Regions from separate parts of the Pseudoalteromonas phenolica genome, predicted to be linked through region 1. Evidence: predicted binding sites of a transcription regulator. Region 1 holds the regulator's gene; the other holds the start of a gene.
The links. The regulator MetJ, encoded in region 1, represses methionine synthesis genes. The targets are predictions, from matches to a motif close to TAGACGTCTAGACGTCTA.
Positions count from the first base shown of each region.

Region 2: PP2015_RS10370 (homoserine O-succinyltransferase) is a predicted target of MetJ. The motif match lies at 6,471-6,488, and genes of this name have one in related genera.

Region 1 is NZ_CP013187.1:3,416,189-3,426,762, reverse strand. It holds gene priA (primosomal protein N') at 1-1,505, opposite strand, end outside; gene rpmE (50S ribosomal protein L31) at 1,760-1,975, shown strand; gene PP2015_RS15380 (malic enzyme-like NAD(P)-binding protein) at 2,784-4,037, shown strand; gene metJ (met regulon transcriptional regulator MetJ) at 4,123-4,446, opposite strand; gene metB (cystathionine gamma-synthase) at 4,745-5,968, shown strand; gene metL (bifunctional aspartate kinase/homoserine dehydrogenase II) at 5,975-8,323, shown strand; gene PP2015_RS15360 (penicillin-binding protein 1A) at 8,404-10,574, opposite strand, start outside.
Region 2 is NZ_CP013187.1:2,364,233-2,374,806, forward strand. It holds gene PP2015_RS10355 (BCCT family transporter) at 1-1,511, opposite strand, end outside; gene metH (methionine synthase) at 1,771-4,404, opposite strand; gene PP2015_RS10365 (homocysteine S-methyltransferase family protein) at 4,415-5,470, opposite strand; gene PP2015_RS10370 (homoserine O-succinyltransferase) at 5,460-6,407, opposite strand; gene PP2015_RS10375 (DMT family transporter) at 6,570-7,457, shown strand; gene ettA (energy-dependent translational throttle protein EttA) at 7,560-9,233, shown strand; gene PP2015_RS10385 (PilZ domain-containing protein) at 9,360-9,731, shown strand; gene PP2015_RS10390 (DUF350 domain-containing protein) at 9,774-10,178, shown strand; gene PP2015_RS10395 (DUF1190 domain-containing protein) at 10,187-10,574, shown strand, end outside.

The sequences.
Region 1 (10,574 bases):
AAAGGCGTGTCGGGAAATTGCAATTCTAAAAACTGCTCAACTTGTTCAGTACCCAAGCCCACAGGTAAAATATTGGTACTACCACAATCAACACACTGGGGTGGCACATAGCTTTGCTCACCGCAATGATGGCAGACTAAACGAGACATACTTTTGTGATAAGTGGCACTTGCGCTACATCGATGACATTCGCTGAGCCAGCCACACTCGTGACACATTAAAGTAGGTGCATAACCTCGGCGGTTTAAGAACACCATGACTTGTTTTCCACGTGCGAGCGTTCGTTCAATATGCTGTAAAGTAGTTGGTGCAAAACCATTTTGATGCGGTTGGCCCTTCATATCAATCAACAAGTAAGCGTTATCTACTTTGGTTTGCGCACGTTTGGTCAGCGACACTAATTGATATTTGTTATTGAGTGCGTTGTGTAGGGTTTCGAGTGCAGGGGTTGCAGTGCCTAATAAAAGGGGGATTTGTTGTGTTGCACAGCGGTAAACAGCCAAGTCTCGAGCGTGATAACGTAGTCCATCTTGTTGCTTGAAAGACCCATCATGCTCTTCATCTACCACGACCATGCCTAAGCTCTTAAAAGGTAAAAAAATCCCTGAGCGAGTTGCGATAACCAAAGCACTACTGCCTTGTTCAGCGCGTCGCCAAGTGTGTAAGCGCTCATTGTCGGTTAAATTTGAATGCCATAAATCAATCGGAGTATTTGGAAAGCGGCGCCTGAAGCGGTTCACTGTTTGCGGCGTCAGGCCAATTTCAGGCACTAGAATCAGTGCTTGTTTACCAGCATTAAGTATTTTTTCTAAACACTGTAAATACACCTCAGTTTTGCCACTGCCCGTGACGCCTTCAATTAAGAAAGTACGATATCCTGTTTGTTGGTTCACGGCGGCACAAATGGCAGCCTGCTCTTCATTTAGGCGCGGTTTGTTTGCAATCTCAAGAGTGTGCGACGACCAAGCTTCACAGTGATTGATGGCTTCTGCAATAAAGCCTTTCTCTTTGAGCGGCTTGATTTGTTGTGTTGTGAACCCTAATGCTTTTAACTCAGTGAGGCTCGTTACGCCAGAGCCTTTTAAATGCTCAATCAGTGCTAATTGCTTTTTAGCGCGAAGCTTGGGAGATGCTTTTCCTTCCTCAGTGAGTGTGTAATTGGGCACTTGGGTTTTATCTGGGTGCTCACCTTGACGTAGAGATGCTGGTAGCGCAGTAAAAATAGTTTCGCCTAGCGAATGGCAATAATAACGTGCTGTAAATTTCAAAAAGGTAAGATATGCATCACTGACAATAGGACGCTCATCAATAACAGAGGTAATGGCTTTGATTTTATTTTCAGGCACATCTGTCTTCGCTTTGATGTCAACGACCATGGCGACCAGTTTTCGATTGGCAAAAGTTACCCACACACGACAGCCTTTATGAACTGTTATATTCGGGTCGATCTTATAATCAAAGGTTCTATGTAGTGGGACTTTTAGAGCAACTTCAACAAATAGCATGAATGTTCGAGCATGGCTGTAGATAGTTATAATGTACTAAAGCAGACCTTGAAATCCCAGAGAAAAACGCGCGGTAAATGACTGTTCAATGGATTAGGCGTAATTAACGGCCTGTTTATTTACTTTTTGTGCAATTATTGCTTGTAGATCTCAGACGACTCCAATAAAATACGCGTCCACTAATTTGAATATAACTACGTATGGTGCCAAACTTCGGGTTTGGAGAGCGATACGGCCTAACCTAGAGGTTTACTATGAAAGAAGGTATCCACCCTAAGTACGAGTCAATCACAGCAACTTGTTCATGTGGTAACAAATTCGAAACTCGTTCAACACTATGTAAAGACATCCACCTAGACGTATGTTCTGCATGTCACCCGTTTTACACTGGTAAGCAGAAGATCCTTGATACAGGTGGTCGTGTTGATCGCTTCAACAAGCGTTTCGGTGCTCTTAGCAGCAAGAAATAAGCAGCGCTTGTTTGAGAAAGGCACCCATTTGGGTGCTTTTTTTATGTCTAATACCAATCCTCTTAATTAAGCGCTCTATTTTGAGGCAAGGAAAACCGGTCGATAGCACCGCTCACGCGTCCTGCTATCGCTGAGGTACCTACTTCCATGTAGGCAAGGTTAAAATTTTGCTTTTTAGTTGTTCTAAATAAGAAATTTTTAACGAAGCTAGCGTCAGTTTTAGTCCCTCAAAATGGTTGAGTATTATTGAGGATTGGTATAAAACTTATTAATCCTCTGAATATTCATTATTTCCTGCTGACTTAGTATCGTTTCTCTGGCTCTTTTTCTGCAAAATTATTTCTTTTACACCAAACTTTTTTCATAGCAAAGCCGTAGAAAATGGCGCAACAACTAAATGCATAACTTTGCACTTTTCATCGAGATTGACTTTAGCTTTCTCAAAAATACGGCTGCTTAAACTGTTTTTTTTAAGAGTTAAAGTTGTCTAAATGTATTTAAAAGAGTCTAAAATCTAATAAAATTCGATAAGTTCAGCGTTCTTTTTGTGATTGATAGGGTGGCATTTTTAGTCGTATAAATTGCTGGTTTATTAAGCGTACTGACCCTTTTTTAGGTCAATAAAATGTCAAAAAAGCTAAAAGAATGTTTCATAAAATCTGCAAAATTGCGGCATCTTGCAGATAAATTTCGCTAAAAAGTGGATAGACCTGAAATTGCTTGAATATATCTAGAAAGCGAGTATCTTTTAGTTATTGCGAATTATTTCACTCTCACTTTTAACTTCTTTGCAGGAAAAAATCGCGTCATGTCAGACTTTCGTGAACAAGCTTTACATTACCACGCTCATCCCGTTCCAGGTAAAATCAGTGTTGAATTAACTAAACCAGCCGAAACAGTTAAAGATCTTGCGTTGGCCTACAGCCCAGGTGTGGCTGAGCCAGTTCGAGAAATTGCTGCAGATCCTGCTAATGCATACCGATATACAGGTAAAGGCAATATGGTTGCGGTGATCAGTAATGGTACTGCAATTTTAGGTTTAGGTAACTTAGGCCCACTTGCTTCTAAACCAGTAATGGAAGGTAAAGCGCTACTATTCAAACGTTTTGCAGGCTTAGATTCAATCGACATTGAAGTAAAGCACCGCACCACTGAAGACTTTATCAATACGGTTGCGAATATTGCAGATACTTTTGGTGGTATCAACCTTGAAGATATTAAAGCACCAGAGTGTTTTGAGATTGAAAAAGCACTTATAGAGCGTTGTGATATACCTGTATTCCACGACGACCAGCATGGTACTGCGATTGTAACTGCTGCGGGTATGTTGAATGCATTGGAAGTACAAGGTAAAGACATCCACGACGCTATCATTGTGTGTTTAGGTGCAGGCGCTGCAGCAATCGCATGTATGGAGCTGCTGATAAAATGTGGTGCACAGCGTGAGCATATTTACATGCTAGACCGTAAAGGTGTTATCCATACGCGTCGCGATGACTTAAACGAATATAAAAAGCTATTTGCTAACAACACTGATAAGCGTACGCTGCAAGACGTTATCGCTGAAGCAGATGTATTTGTGGGTGTATCTGGCCCTGACTTACTTTCTCCAGAAGACCTAAAGCTTATGGCGGACAAGCCGGTTGTCTTTGCCTGTTCAAACCCAGACCCTGAAATTAATCCAGAAGTTGCACATGGTGCACGTAACGATTTAATTATGGCGACAGGTCGTTCGGATTATCCTAACCAAGTGAACAACGTTTTATGTTTCCCATTTATCTTCCGCGGTGCACTTGATGTGCGTGCAACAGCGATTAATGATGAAATGAAGATCGCAGCCGTAGAAGCTATTCGTGGTATTGCGAAAGAGCCTGTGCCTGAGCAAGTGCTTAAAGCAGCCGATGTTGAGTCGCTAGAGTTTGGCGCTGAGTATATTATTCCTAAGCCAATGGATCCGCGTTTATTACCTCGCATTGCTAAAGCTGTAGCACAAGCTGCGATTGATTCTGGCGTTGCGCAAATCGATCTACCAGAAAACTACATGGCACAATTTGAATCTTAATCCTAAGCAAGATTAAATTAATAAAAAACCTCGCAATGGCGAGGTTTTTTATTTCTATGTTTTTCTTCGAGAGAAACTAAGGCGATTAACCTTCTTCGTTAATCTCTGGGATCTCTAAGCCCATCTCTTTCATGATGTTACGCACTTCAACAGGGATTTTCTCAGGATTGTCTTTACGTAAGTCCTCATCGCTTGGAAGTGGTTGACCCGTAAAGGCATGCAGAAATGCTTCACATAGCAACTCACTGTTTGTTGCATGGCGTAGGTTGTTAACCTGACGTCGTGTACGTTCGTCAGTTAATACTTTTAATACATTCAAAGGGATCGACACGGTGATCTTCTTCACTTGCTCTGATTTCTTGCCATGCTCTGCATAAGGGTGAATATACTCACCATTCCATTTAGCCATAATATTTTTCTGATGCCTTTAGAGTAATTACTGCCAATAAGACTACGCTCGTTTGCGACGGCTTTAATTGACTTAGTTTGACTAACGCCCAACTCAAACTAAGGTTAATGTACCGATTTATGGTCAAAAACCCAGTCTTATTAACAATATTAGTTAACGAAGTGGCGAAATTTTATCGGTTTAAAAAAGATAGTCAAATTCTAGTTAAATAGCCATTTAGCAGTATAAATGTTTTGACTTCTCTAATTTGATCATCTAACCTTTTAGACGTCTAAACATCCATATACTAGGTGGTGATATGAGCCAACGCAATAAGTCAACAGTCGCAGTCAGACATGGTATCGAAGCCGATAAGCATCATGGTGCGGTTGTGCCTCCTCTTTATCTTTCTACAACGTATTCGTTCGCTGATTTCGATACTAAGCGTGATTACGATTACGGCCGTAGCGGTAATCCAAATCGCGATATTCTAGCTGAAGCATTAGCGCAGCTTGAAGGCGGAGAAAAAGGCATCATCACCGCGACCGGTATGGCAGCTGTACACCTAGTAACACAACTTTTAAATCACGACGATACCTTAGTTATTCCACATGATTGTTATGGTGGTAGTTATCGTTTATTCACATCACTTGAAAAGCGTGGCTTGTTAAAACTAAAAGTTTTAGATTTAACTCGCGCTGACAGCCTTGCACAAATTGCAGAGATCAAACCTAAACTGGTTTGGATTGAAACGCCAAGTAACCCAATTCTTCGTCTTACAGACATCGATGCGGTTGTGAATGCAGCCCATGCAGTGGGCGCTTTAGTGGGGGCTGACAATACGTTTTTATCTCCAGCGCTACAGAACCCAATTTCATTTGGTGTTGATATTGTGGTGCATTCGACAACCAAATACATTAATGGTCATTCAGATGTTGTTGGCGGTGCGGTAATTGCGAAAACCCAAGAGTTAGGCGACGAGCTGGCTTGGTGGGCAAATAACATAGGCATTACTGGTGCACCATTCGATAGCTATTTGACATTACGTGGTTTAAGAACCCTTAAAGTGCGCCTTAAACAACATGAAGAAAATGCCCTCGCTATCGCCAAATACTTAGAGCAGTCGGAGTACGTTCGCAAAGTGTATTATCCAGGTCTTGAATCACACCCGCAACACGAACTGGCGAAAAAGCAGCAGTTAGGATTTGGTGGCATGGTGAGTTTTGATATCGCAGGCGGTCTTGAAGATGCTGCCGCTTTCTTAACAACAGTGAAAGAGTTCTCGTTGGCTGAGTCTTTAGGTGGTGTTGAGAGTTTAATTTGTCACCCTGCGACCATGACACATGCAGGCATGGAGCCTAAAGCACGTTTAGAAGCGGGTGTCGGCGATACTTTGATCCGTATTTCTGTCGGTATTGAGGAAGTAGCAGACCTACTTGCAGACCTCGAAGTGGCTTTTGCTAAAACACAGCCTGGCAAGGCACCTGCGTCAGCTGATAGCAAAGCTTGTAAATTAACACCTGCCCATCCGGCACTTTGGTAAAAGAAAATGACAAGAGTAGTACATAAATTTGGCGGGTCGAGCTTAAGCTCGGCCTCGCGTTATCAGGCTGTCGCACAAATCGTGGTTGGCCAATGTCAGTTGGGCGATTGTGTTGTGGTTTCTGCTGCAGGCAAAACCACTAATACCCTAGTTAAACTATGGCAAAGCTATCAGCAGCAAGAGCAGCAAAGTTTTAACGATATTTTGTTGCAGGTTGAGAACCATCAAATCGAGCTGATTAATGCATTATTCCAGGGTGAAAAGCAGCGCCAACTAGCCGATATACTACTGACTGAATTACAAGTGATCACCCAAGCCGCGAACACAAAAACTCTAAATGAAGCTGAGCTATTAGCACACGGTGAATTATGGTCTGCACGCATTTTGGCGAACTACTTATCAGAAAGCGGTTTACAAGCCCAAGCGATTGATGCCAGAACGTTATTTACTGTGCATAACGGTCAGTTGGTGCATCAACAAAATAAGCAAGCGTGCTTAGCGACCTTAGATAACGATCACATCTTTGTGGTCACAGGTTTTATTGCAGCAGATGACCAAGGTAATACTGTGACGCTGGGACGCAATGGCAGTGACTACAGTGCAACATTGTTAGCAAATTATAGCGACGCAGAAGCAGTCTCAATCTGGACCGATACGCAAGGTGTATTCAGCACCGATCCACGTAAAGTCAGCAATGCAATTAAATATCCTAAAGTATGTCGTGAACAGGCCAATCTATTGGCGCGTTTAGGTAACCCAGTTTTGCATGCTAAAACCTTATCGCCTTTGAAAAATACCAGTATCAAGTTACAGGTTCGTAGCAGTTTTGATCCTGAAGCACCAGGTACTGAAATCGTCAAAGCGGGTTACAGTAAAGCGAAACGTTTTATTACGTCATTTGATAACTTAGATCTTGTGCGTGTAGACCGTTTAGGTGTTAATGAAGTGCGTGAAGTGAGTCAGCTTATTCAGCATAGCATTCATCACTTCGTACAAAATGGTGAAGAGTTCTTATTGCTACCAGGCGCTTTTACACATCAAGTTAGCCAATATTTTGCTGGCCGCCTCACCTTGGTTGAAAGCCACTTGCAGGGCTTTGCGCTGGTTGCACCAAAAGCTGATATCTCTGCATTAGAGCTACAGGCTAAATCAGTGTTAACAGAACAAGATGTAGTACTTAGGTTTGCGCACAGTGACGAAGACTATGCATTGTTCTTAACTGACCAAGCAATTGACAGCGATGTTTTGGCGATTCTACATGACAAACTAGTGAATAAAGGCCGAGAGCTGGCCGTTATCATAGCGGGCTTAGGTAATGTCGGAGAAGTTTTCCTTGAACAATGCCAAACTCAGGTTGCTCGTTTACAAGCGCAATTTGATTTAAAAGTCGTTGGCCTATTACGTTCGCAGCAAATGCTATTTGCAGCCAGTGGTTTGAATTTAGATAACTGGCAAACTCAGTGGCAAAATGAAGCGCAAGCATATGAGCAAAATGAAGTGCTAGAGCGTATTGAAGAGCTAGATTATGAGCATAAAGTGGTGGTTGATATCACTGCGAGTGAGTCATTTAGCTTGTTATACCCAGAGTTCGTTAAGCGTGATTGCCACCTTATCAGTGCTAATAAGTATGCAGGTACAGCGCAACAAGACTGGTATTTGTCTTTGCGTCAACAGCTTGAAGAGCGCAACTTACTATGGCGTTATAATACCAGTGTCGGTGCTGGTTTACCGGTTAACTTTGCACTTGCTGACTTGCAAAATAGTGGTGATAAAATCACCCAAGTTGAAGGTGTGTTCTCGGGCACTTTATCTTGGCTGTGCAGTGAGTATGACGGCAGTAAAGCCTTCTCAGATTTAGTGCTAGAAGCACAAGCTATGGGCTACACAGAGCCAGATCCTCGCGAAGACTTATCAGGTCGAGATATGCAGCGTAAGTTGTTAATTCTCGCTCGAGAGCTTGGTCTTTCTCTCGATGTTGATGATATTGACCTTGAGCCATTAATGCCCGAACATTTAGCAACTGGTAGCTGGCAAGATTTTCTAGCTAAAAAAGACGAGTTAGATGCGTTTTATGAAACTAAGTTTGCACAGGCGAAAGCCAATCATTGTGAGCTGCGTTACACTGGTTTATTAAGTATCGCTGAAGGTGGCAAAGTGGATGCAAAAGTGGGTATTGCTTTTGCTGAGCAAGGCTCTGCGATTGCCAATTTAACACCAGGCGATAATATCTTTGTAGTTAAAACGCTGTGGTATGACGCAAACCCATTGGTTATCCAGGGGCCTGGAGCTGGTAAAGAAGTGACTGCAGCGGGTATTCACTCTGACTTATTCTGGTTATGTCAGAATCTTAAATAGTTAATAGCTGCGATGGCTTAGAGCAAAAAGCGAAGTGTTGCGACACTTCGCTTTTTTGTTAGAGCTATTTTTTACATTAACTAAAACAGCTCATCTTGTTCAGGCAATGAGTCTGTTGAGAAAGGGGTTTTTGACTTGTCTTGCTGAACATATTTAGTTGGTACAGTGTCAGACTCAAAGTATTCGAAACGGCTGGTATAGTCGTTTTTAGAGCTTAGTAAGCCTGTTTTCAAGTCTATTCGAACTGATGTTAAGCCTGGCGCAGGGTCAATCGGTGCAAGCGGTTCATTTTGTAGTGCCGTTTTCATAAAACGAACCCATCCTGGTTGTGCAGTGATCGCACCTGCTTCAGCGCCTACAGTTTGGCCTTTACCTAGGTTGTTATTATAAGCAGCTCGGCCAAGAGATTTACTAGCATCATCAAAACCAACCCACACAGTGGTTAAAACATTACGATTGTAGCCAGTGAACCAGGTATCAACCGAGTTATTAGTTGTACCTGTTTTACCAGATAAGTCCCTTCGTTTTAGAGCTTGAGCCCGCCAACCTGTACCAACCCAACCAGTTTTGTGTTTCCAGCTACCGCCGCCCCAAACAGCACTATGTAAGGCACTAGAGATAAGAAACGCATTTTGTTCACTGATGATTTGTGGTGCGCATTGCATAGTATTCTCGAGGCGCTGCTCTTCATCACATGCGATTAATGGCTGAGCTTTACCCAGAGAGTTGCCATACGCGTCTGTTATCTCACTGATAAAGTAAGGTTCGATTAGATGACCGCCATTTGCAAAAGTACTCATGCCGCGAGCCATTTCAAGTGGAGTAATTGCAGCGCTACCTAATGCTAAAGATTCACTGCGGTTAATGTCTTCATCAGCAAAGCCAAATTTAAGTAAATGATCGGCAGATCGTTGCAAGCCGACGCCTCTTAGCAATCTAACTGAGACGACATTCTTTGATTGTGCTAGTGCACGACGAATTCTAATCGGGCCACTATAAACTTCAGGACTATTTTTAGGTCGCCATGCAACACCTAAGCTTTTATCCCAGTGGTTGATAGGAGCATCGTTAATAATTGAAGCAAGCGTATAACCGTCTTCTAATGCCGCTGAATAAATAAAAGGTTTAATGTTTGAGCCAACCTGACGTTTCGCTTGCACAGCGCGGTTATATTGACTTTGTGCGAAGCTATAACCACCGACCAAGGCTTTAATGCGGCCATCTTTTGGATCTAAAGATACAATGGCACTTGATGGTTGTGGATACTGACTTAATTGCCAGCCATTATTTTCTCGCAACCAAATCTGCATACCAGGCGAAAGTACATCGGCAGCTGCTTTAGGGGCATTACCTTGTCGTTTTTCGTTGATGTATGCGCGTGCCCATTTCAGACCATCCCACTCAATGACCACAGATTGACCTGACTTTAATAGCACCTCAGCGCTTTGTTCGTAAACATGCGTGACAATACCGGCGACTAGCGGGGCAATTTCATTAACGCTTTTGAGTGTTTTAAGTAGTTCTGCACGGGCAGGGATAGGATCTGCCTCGTGTTGCCATAGCACAGCTTCAGGCCCTCGATAGCCGTGACGCATATCGTAATCGTGTAGGTTATCAATAAGTGCTTGTTGTGCGGCAAGTTGAATTTCAGATTCAACACTCGTATAAACTCTAAAGCCAGTGTTATAAGCTTTTTCAGCACCATAGCGCTCGACCATATATGCACGAACCATTTCAGAAATATAAGGTGCATATAACTCTATCTCAGCACCGTGGCGCTTGGCAGTGATAGGCGCTTGAGTTGCCTCATTATATTCACTGCGAGTGATGTATTTTTCTGTTAGCATTCGACCTAAAACCACATTCCTGCGAGATTTAGCGCGAGTCGGGTTACTGATAGGGTTTAGCGCTGAAGGGGCTTTTGGCAAACCTGCGATCATGGCCATTTGGGCTAATGTGAGTTCGTGTAACTCTTTACCGTAATAAACCTGTGCTGCGGCACCAATGCCAAACGAGCGGTGGCCTAATTCAATCTTATTTAAATACAGCTCTAAGATTTCATCTTTTGAAAGTAATTGCTCTATGTGCAGTGCAATGAAAATTTCTTTTACCTTACGAATGTAAGCCTTTTCACGGGTTAAAAAGAAGTTTCGTGCAAGCTGCATGGTAATAGTACTGGCGCCTTGTTTTTTTTGACCAGTACTGATCAATACAATTGCAGAACGTACTATACCTATTGGGTCTATACCAA
Region 2 (10,574 bases), 1.1 Mb from region 1:
TGCTGTAAACTTTCACGTTTCGCACTTTCAACTTCGAGGGCCTTTACTAAACCAAAGCATGAAAACAAGAGTACGAGTGAGAAAGGTAATGCGCTGGCAATCGTCATCGTTTGCAAGGCTTCTAACCCACCAACCAAGCTAAGCACTGCAGCAACGACGCCAACACTAATCGCCCAGAATAGTCGCTGCCATACTGGTGTATTGTTTTCACCATTTGAACACAACATGTCGATCACCATAGCGCCTGAGTCACACGATGTGACAAAGAATATGACGATCATTGCGACTGATAATACAGTCAATATTGTTGACCAAGGGAATTGCTCTAAGAATACAAATAAAGCAACCGAAGAGTTTTCACTCACCATATTTGCGACCTGTTGAGCGCCCTGTTCTACCACCATATAAATCGCACTATTACCAAAAACAGTCATCCAAAGCAGCGTAAATGCTGTAGGCACCACCATGACACCTAATACAAACTCTCGAATGGTTCTACCTTTTGATATACGCGCGATGAATAAACCAACAAATGGTGCCCAGGCTAACCACCAGCCCCAATAGAAAATAGTCCAACCGCCGATCCAACTTTTCTTCTCGTAAGCAAATAAATTGAATGTATTCGAGACAATTTCAGAAAGGTAAGCGCCAACGTTTTGCACATAAGCTTGTAATAGGAATACGCTAGGACCTAGTATGAAGATAAATGCGAGTAAAGCTATCGCCAAGAGCATATTGGCTTCAGAGAGTATTTTGATCCCTTTATCTAACCCCGTTGCCACCGATACTGACGCCAATGCAGTGATGACTACCATGATAATGACTTGATTGGTTTGGCTAACATCAAATTCGAATAAATAATTAAGCCCTGCATTCACCTGACTTGCACCTAGCCCTAAGGAAGTGGCCACACCAAACACCGTACTGACAACCGCAAAAATATCGACTAAATGCCCTTGCCAGCCATAGATTTTATCGCCAATAATCGGATGAAGCGCAGATCGTAATGTTAGAGGTAACTTATGACGATAGCTGAAATAAGCCAATACCAAAGCAACAATGGCGTAAATCGCCCAAGCATGAAACCCCCAATGGAAAAAAGTAATTTTCATCGCTTCTTTGATTGCTTCTAATGAGCCCTGCTCTGCAGTAGGCGGTGACAAATAGTGCATAATCGGCTCTGCTACGCCAAAGAACATCAAGCCAATTCCCATACCTGCTGCAAAGAGCATGGAGATCCAAGTACCTAATGAGTAATCAGGGGTTGCATGATCAGGCCCCAGTTTTACAGAGCCAAATCGAGATAAGCTTAGGTATAATACAAAGCCTAAAATGATGGCGACGGTAAGCACATAAAACCAACTACCATTGGCTGTGATCGCATTTTGAATATCAGCAAATAATGACTTTGCCATATTTGGGGCTGAAACAGTGATAATCATCAATAAGAGGATCACCAAAGAGGCTGGGTAAAACACCGCCTTGTTAAATTTTGCTTGTTGTCCGAGCATGGAACACCTTTTATTTCACTAAGAAAAGCTTTTATCTATAAGTAAAAGTACCAATCAAATTTGCCAAATTTAATCTGAAAAAATAAAGAAATAGATAAAAGCTTTATGAATAATTAATTTCATCTCTAATTAATTATATGAAGTTTTCATACAAAAGTAATCCCAGCCCAAAGTAAAAGCTCTATAGGAAAAGTGATGCATAAAAAAGCACTTGTATTAATAAGTGCTTTTCTGAGTGATTTGATTTTAGGTTGAAGTCCTATTCAGGCTCGTATCCAAGATTTGGTGACAACCAGCGCTCTGCCTCTTCAAGGCTCATATTGGTTCGCTGCGCGTAGTCTTCAACCTGATCCTTTTGGATTTGGGCCACCGCATAATATTTAGAATCAGGGTGAGAGAAATACCAGCCCGATACAGCAGCACCTGGCCACATTGCATATGAGCTTGTAAGTTGCATACCGATACGATCTTCAGTTTGCAGTAACGACCAGATTTTTTTCTTCTCAGTATGTTCGGGACATGCAGGATAACCCGGAGCAGGGCGAATACCTTGGTAATTTTCACGAATAAGCTCTTCATTACTGAGGTTTTCATCAGCAGCATAACCCCAGTACTCTTTACGAACTTGCTCATGAAGATATTCAGCAAACGCTTCGGCTAAACGGTCAGCAACTGCCTTAACCATGATCTTGTTGTAGTCATCTTGCTGTGCATCGAACGCTTCAGCTAAGTCGTCTTCTTCTAGGCCACCAGTTACAGCAAATGCACCAAAGTAGTCAGGCGTGCCTTTCGGCGCGACATAGTCAGCTAAACAGTAATTTGGAAAGTCGGTTTTCTCCGTTTGCTGACGTAAGTGACAACTTAACTCTAATACTTCAGAGCGAGTTTCATCTGTGTAGATTTCAATGTCATCACCTACACGGTTCGCTGGGAATAAACCAATCACACCAAGTGGTTTAAGCGCTTGCGTTTTTTCAAACTCATCAAGCATGGCATTGGCATCGTGATAAAGTTTTTTCGCCTCTTCACCGACAATTTCATCGTCCAAAATACGAGGGAATTTACCAGCCAATGACCAAGTCATGAAGTAAGGTGTCCAGTCGATGTATTCACGTAATGTTTTAATGCTCACATCTCTAAACTCTGTAACACCCAGCTTTTTCGGCACTGGAGGTGAGTAGTTATCCCAATCAAGATTTGCGGCATTATCACGGGCACGTTGGATAGTAACCGGTTTACTGCGTGGCTTTTTACGCGCTTGTTGTTCACGCACCTTTTCGTATTCGGCGGTGGTTTTTGCTAAAAATTCCGGCTTTTGTGTTTTGCTTAATAGGCTAGATACCACACCTACTGCACGACTGGCATTGTTCACATACACTACGCCTTTGTCGTATTGAGGCTCAATTTTAACCGCAGTGTGAGCTTTAGAAGTCGTTGCACCACCAATTAATAATGGAATATCAAAGCCACGACGGGTCATTTCTTTCGCCACATGCACCATTTCATCGAGCGATGGCGTAATAAGGCCCGATAGACCAATGGCATCGGCTTTTTCATCAATGGCAGTTTGCAAAATTTTCTCAGCAGGTACCATCACGCCTAAATCAACCACTTCATAGTTGTTACACTGAAGTACAACACCCACAATGTTTTTACCAATGTCGTGTACGTCGCCTTTAACCGTTGCCATGATGATTTTACCATTGGTGGCGCCCTCTTCTTTCTCCGCTTCGATATACGGATCAAGGTAAGCAACGGCACGTTTCATTACACGGGCGGATTTTACAACCTGAGGTAAGAACATTTTACCAGCACCGAATAAATCACCAACAACATTCATGCCGTCCATCAATGGACCTTCAATCACTTGAATTGGTTTATCCATTGAAGCGCGACACTCTTCGGTATCTTCTTCAATATACTCGGTAATACCTTTAACAAGTGCGTGTTCTAAACGCTTTTCTACTGACCAAGTTCGCCACTCTAGGTCTTCCACTTTTTCAGCTTGCGCCAAACCTGAATATTTAGGTGCCAACTCAACCAGTCGCTCACCTGCGCCAGGGTCAGTATTTAATACAACATCTTCTACGGCTTTTCTCAGTTCAAGAGGAATATCATCATAAACCGCAAGCTGACCGGCGTTTACAATGCCCATATCCATGCCTGCTTGAATAGCATGGTATAAGAACACTGAGTGAATGGCTTCACGCACTGGGTTATTACCACGGAACGAGAACGATACGTTCGATACACCACCCGACACTTTACAGTGCGGCAAGTTTTGCTTAATGCGACGTGTGCCCTCAATAAAGTCAACCGCGTAGTTATCGTGTTCTTCAATACCCGTTGCCACGGCAAAAATATTCGGGTCAAAGATAATGTCTTCGGGTGGAAAGCCTAGTTGGTCGACCAAAATACGGTAAGAGCGCTCACAAATCTCAAATTTACGATCTGCTGTTTCGGCTTGCCCTGTTTCATCAAATGCCATGACGACAGCCGCAGCACCAAAACGTTTGATAATTTTAGCCTGACGAATAAACGGCTCTTCACCTTCTTTAAGTGAAATAGAGTTAACTATCGCCTTACCCTGAATACACTTTAAGCCTGCTTCAATGACTTCCCATTTAGACGAGTCAACCATGATAGGCACTCGCGAAATGTCTGGCTCAGAAGCAATCAGGTTTAAGAATTTAGTCATCGCCGCTTTCGAGTCTAACATGGCTTCATCCATGTTGATGTCGATAACTTGCGCGCCGTTTTCTACTTGTTCACGCGCAACATCAAGGGCTGTTTCGTAATCTTCTTCTAAAATTAGACGTTTGAACTTTGCAGAACCGGTAACATTGGTACGCTCACCAACGTTGGTAAAAATTGCGGTATTTTGTTGCGTCATCTGATACTTCCTAATTCAAGTTACACGCTTCAAGGCCCGCTAAGCGCATACGCACATCTAGCTCAGGCAGAGATCTTGGTTTAATTTGCGCAAGGCCATTAGCAAATGCCTTAATATGTTCAGGTGTTGTACCACAACAGCCACCGACGATATTGATGAAGCCTTCTTTGCCCCAGTCGATGATTTCTACTGACATTTCATCAGCTTCTAGGTCGTATTCACCAAATTCATTCGGTAAACCTGCGTTTGGGTGGACTGAAGTAAAGGTTTCACACACACGCGACAGCTCTTCAACATAAGGACGTAATAAGTCTGGACCTAGTGCGCAGTTCAAACCAATTGAAATAGGTTTAATGTGGCGAATTGAATTATAAAATGCCTCGGTTGTTTGACCTGACAATGTTCGACCAGAAGCATCGGTAATAGTACCTGAGATCATTACTGGCAACGTAATACCCGCTTGTTCAAACGCTTCTTCTACGGCAAATGACGCAGCTTTGGCATTTAAAGTGTCGAAAATCGTCTCAATCAAAATTAAATCTGCACCGCCTTCAATCAAAGCAAGCGTAGACTCAATATAGGCCTCAACCAGCGCATCAAAGGTAATATTACGATAACCTGGGTCGTTTACATCTGGTGAGATTGAACACGTTTTAGATGTTGGACCTAGTACACCCGCTACATAGCGTGGTTTGTGCGGCTCTTTTTTAGTGAACTCATCGCAAATTTTACGAGCTAATTTAGCCGACTCAAGGTTGATTTCACGGCTCAAACTGCCCATTTCGTAGTCTTCCATCGAGATGGTGGTCGCATTAAAGGTGTTTGTTTCAATAATGTCAGCACCTGCCGCTAGATATTTACGATGAATATCTGCAATGACATCAGGTTGAGTTAGGCTTAGTAAATCATTATTGCCCTTCACTAACACATGCCAATCTTTAAAGCGCTCGCCGCGATAATCTTCTTCTTCAAATTTATATTCTTGGATCATGGTACCCATGGCGCCATCTAAAATAAGAATACGTTGTTTTAAAGCCTCTTTTAAGGCTGCACTTTTATTCGGCATAGTTGTTAGTCCTTACATCTTGGCTAACTAGGTTAATATCGTATGGAGTTGTTTGGTAAACGTAATAATTAAGCCAATTTGAGAATAACAAAAAGGCATGACTTTGCCATGTTTTACTCGGCTTTTGCTCAGCATCGTTATTCGGGAAATACCCTTCTGGCTTCGGCGCATCGGGACTTTTGGATAGGTCGCGTAAATATTCTTTTTGTAAAGTATCAGCATCGTATTCAGGGTGACCGGTTAAAAACACCTGACTGCCAGACTGGTTTTTAATTAAATACGCACCCACTCTTTCTGAGCCTGCTAACACGGCAAGTTCTGGCGTATTTTGTATTTTAGCAAGGTCAATGTGGCCGTAGCGAGAATGCGGTACTAAAAACTCGTCGTCAAAACCACGAGTTAGTGCACCATGCTCAAACAAACAACGGTGCTTAAATACGCCGCATAATTTATCCTCACGAAGTTCACGCTTTAAACCATAATGATGGTACAAGCCAGCATGAGCTGCCCAACAAGAAAATAACGTTGAAGTCACATGGTTTTCAGCCCAATCAAATAGCTCTTTGAGTTCTTGCCAGTAAATGACATCGTCATATTCCAGATGAGCCAGCGGAGCACCTGTGATGATCATGGCATCGTAGTTTTCATCTTTTACATCAGAAAAATAGCGATAGAACATATCTAAGTGTTGCTCAGAATTTTCTGAACTACGGTGCGTATCTAAACGTAATAAATCGACGTTAACCTGAAGCGGTGTATTCGCAAGTAAACGAATAAACTGTACCTCGGTTTCAACTTTGTTGGGCATGAGATTAAGAATTGCCAAGCGCATCGGACGGATCTCCTGCGTTCTTGCCCGTGATTTAGGCATCACGAAGACATTTTCATGTCTGAGTGTAGCAATGGCAGGTAGCTCATCTTTTACGGTGATCGGCATACAATTCTCCCCAACTTAATTTATGGGTGTCATTATGAACGTAAAGTCGAAAAATTCAACCTCTAGATGTTTAGATGTCTAAAATCTCAACTTATTTGTTTGCAACTGAAAAATTTACTCAGATAATTCACGCGTTGAACATCATTAGAAAAAGAGAAGCAAATGGGGATCGGTGAACTTGCCGCAATTAGCGCAGCCATAGTCTGGGCGTCATCTACAATTTTATACAAACGCTTTAGCCATCATTTATCACCCCTGCAATTAAACGTCAGTAAGGGCATAATTGCGTGTGCACTGATGTTATTAATTTTACTGATCATGCCTGCCAGCCCTTTACCACAATTAACCAGCTCTTGGGCATGGCTGATTGTCAGCGGTATTTTGGGTATTGCCATTGGCGATAGCGCCTACTTTGCAGCCCTCAGAAATATTGGTCCTGCACGAACTCTGGTCATTGAATCACTCGCGCCTGCCATTGCGGGTGTACTAAATATTGTATTGCTCGGCGTATGGCTCAGTGGTCTTGCATGGCTAGGTATTGTTATCACAACTTTAGGCGTTTTGCTGGCAATTAAACCTAAAAACCCATTACCTCAAGTTGAGCACAGCATTTACATCAAAGGCGTTGGTTTTGCGTTGCTTGCAGCCACTTGCCAAGCGGCAGGTATGGTGATGTCAAAGGGCGCGATGAATGCTGAACAAATCGGCAGTTTGTGGGCCGCCTTTATTCGTTTATTTTCAGGCACACTGGCTGTCGCTTGCGTTTTCGCATGTCTAAAAGAACAAAATCTCAAACAAGCCATTACCTTGAATGGCATAAGTCAAAAGCAATGGCTTTTTGTCGCGGTGTTTTTTGGCACCTTTATTGGCCTTTGGTTGCAACTTATTTCAGTCAAACATACCGATCCGGCTATTGCACAAACTATCTTCGCAACCGCCCCACTGATGGTGATGACCATTGGCGCCCTGCGCAAAGAACCCATGACAAGAAATATGATACTGGGTGGGATAATTGCTTTTTCTGGTGTGGCATTGTTGGTTTTGAGTTAATTTCATGAGTTTAAAAAAGAGATAACCTGCTGTTTGATTGACGAAATCGCTAGGTAAACTCTACAATATGCAAGTTAATTTTGAACATGAAAGGTTTCATCTATGGCATTGCCAGATAAGTTTATTTATTCAATGCACCGCGTTAGCAAAGTGGTGCCACCTAAACGTACGATTTTAAAAGATATTTCATTATCTTTCTTCCCAGGTGCGAAAATTGGTGTACTTGGTCTAAACGGCGCAGGTAAATCGACTCTTTTACGTATCATGGCGGGTGTTGATAAAGAGTTTGAAGGTGAGGCGAATGCACTTGCTGGTACTAAAATCGGCTATCTTCCTCAGGAACCTCAATTAGACGAAAACAAAACAGTTCGTGAAACTGTTGAAGAAGCTGTAAGCGAAGTTAAAAACGCCCTTGCGCGTCTTGATGAAGTTTATGCTGAATATGCAATGGATGGCGCTGATTTTGACGCACTTGCAAAAGAGCAAGGTCAATTAGAAGCAATTATTCAAGCGCACGATGGTCACAACCTAGATAACGCACTAGAGCGTGCTGCTGATGCACTTCGTCTTCCTGAGTGGGATGCAAAAATTGAGCACTTATCGGGTGGTGAGCGTCGCCGTGTTGCTATCTGCCGTTTACTTCTAGAAAAGCCAGATATGCTTTTACTAGACGAACCAACCAACCACTTAGATGCAGAGTCTGTTGCTTGGTTAGAGCGTTTCTTACACGACTATGAAGGCACTGTTGTGGCAATTACCCACGACCGTTACTTCTTAGATAACGTTGCTGGTTGGATCTTAGAACTTGACCGTGGCCATGGTATTCCTTGGGAAGGTAACTACTCTTCTTGGCTTGAACAAAAAGATGCACGTCTTAAACAAGAAGAAAAAGCTGAAAAAGCACGTCAAAAGTCGATTGCTCAAGAACTTGAATGGGTACGTTCAAACCCGAAAGGTCGCCAAGCTAAATCTAAAGCGCGTATGGCGCAGTTCTCTGAACTACAGCAAAGTGATTACCAAAAACGTAACGAAACAAATGAGCTATTCATTCCACCTGGTCCTCGCCTAGGTGATAAAGTAATTGAAGTTAATGGCCTAACTAAAGGCTATGGCGATCGTGTACTTATCGATAACCTAAGCTTCAGTGTACCTAAAGGTGCAATCGTCGGTATTATCGGTGCTAACGGTGCAGGTAAATCAACGTTATTCAAAATGATCTCAGGTCAAGAACAAGCAGATGCTGGTACTGTTGATGTTGGTGAAACTGTAGAACTCGCTGCAGTTGATCAGTTCCGTGACAACATGGACGACAGCAACACTGTTTTCCAAGAGATCTCTAACGGTCAAGACGTACTTAAAATTGGCAACTTTGAAATCCCAAGCCGCGCCTATGTTGGCCGCTTTAACTTCAAAGGTAACGACCAGCAAAAGTTTGTAAAAGAGCTATCAGGTGGTGAGCGCAACCGTCTTCACCTAGCTAAGCTGTTAAAAGCTGGCGGTAACGTTTTACTTCTGGATGAGCCAACCAACGACCTAGACGTTGAAACGCTTCGTGCCCTTGAGAATGCGATTTTAGAATTCCCAGGTTGTGTAATGTGTATCTCGCACGACCGTTGGTTCTTAGACCGTATTGCTACTCATATTCTTGATTATCGTGACGAAGGCCAAGTGAACTTCTTTGACGGTAACTATACAGAATATGAAGCTTGGTTGAAAAAGACTTACGGTGCACAAGCTGCTGAACCTAAGCGTATCAAGTATAAGAAAATTGGCTAAATAACCCACGCATTAGCTAATATTTGCAAATCTATGAAATTAAAAGCCTTGCTTATGCAAGGCTTTTTTACACTGGAGCCTAAGTGTATTACTATCTATGCTTAGATAATCTAGAATATTGAGAGAATGATGATGGAAGAACGCAGACGTTTTACGCGTATTTTGTTTTCAAACCCGGCGACCTTAATGACTGCCAGTGGTGATTACAATTGCCAAGTACTCGACCTTTCATTAAAAGGCGCATTGATCACCTTGCCTGTAGGTTATGTCCCCCTTCAAGGTGAAGCTGCCAACCTAAAGTTTCATTTACCAGACAGTGAAGTGCTGATATCAATGGAAGTTGAAGTAAGACATGTCGAAAGTGAGTATTTGGGGCTTCATTGTAATCAAATCGACCTTGAGAGTGTGACGCACCTGAAACGCTTGATTGAACTCAATGTGGGTGACGATGCTGTACTGCATCGAGAAATCGAACAACTTGCCTTTAAAAACACTTAAACAAATTAAAAACTAACTATCAGATATAAGAAGAGATAAAAAATGATTTTGGAATCTTTACAAGGATTTTTGCCTTTTATTAGTTATTTCGTAATTGGTTATGCAATTACTTTGTGCTTTTTGTTTGTATACACCTACATAACGCCGCACTGTGAATGGCGTTTAATGAAAGAAAACAACCCTGCTGCAGCTGTCGCTTTTTGCGGTACATTAATTGGTTTTATTTTACCTATCGCCAGTGCAGCGGTGAATGCGGTGTCACTTGTTGATTTTGCTGTTTGGGGTGTGATTGCGGGCGTTATGCAGCTAATTACATTCTTTACTGTTCGCTTATACATGCCAAAGCTGTCTGAAAAAATTGAAGCACAACATTTGAGTGCTGGTTTATTTTTGGGTGCAGCCTCATTGGCTACGGGAGTTTTAAACGCCGCCTGTATGACTTACTAGGAGGCCTGATGAAACGTAGCAAACACATTAAACTGACTTTACTCATGGGCGCCACAGGCTCATTAGCCGGCTGTGGTGATAGTGAAGAGTCTGCTTTATTATTCCAAGATACGATGGAATGTAACTCTTTTGGTATTGAATTAGAAACATGCCAAGCTGAGTATCAACAAGCACTTGAACAACATTTAAATGAAGCACCGCGTTACGCCACCGAGCAATTGTGTGAAGGTGATTTTGGTTTCGATAGATGCGAGTCAAATGGCGGTATTTGGCAGCCTTTAATGGCAGGCTTCATGATTGGCTTAGTCGCTGAAGCCGTTGATGAAGGACTCGATGCACTAAAGAAAAAACGCAAACATAAGCGTGCCATGTTAGGCGGCAAATACTATTCAGGTG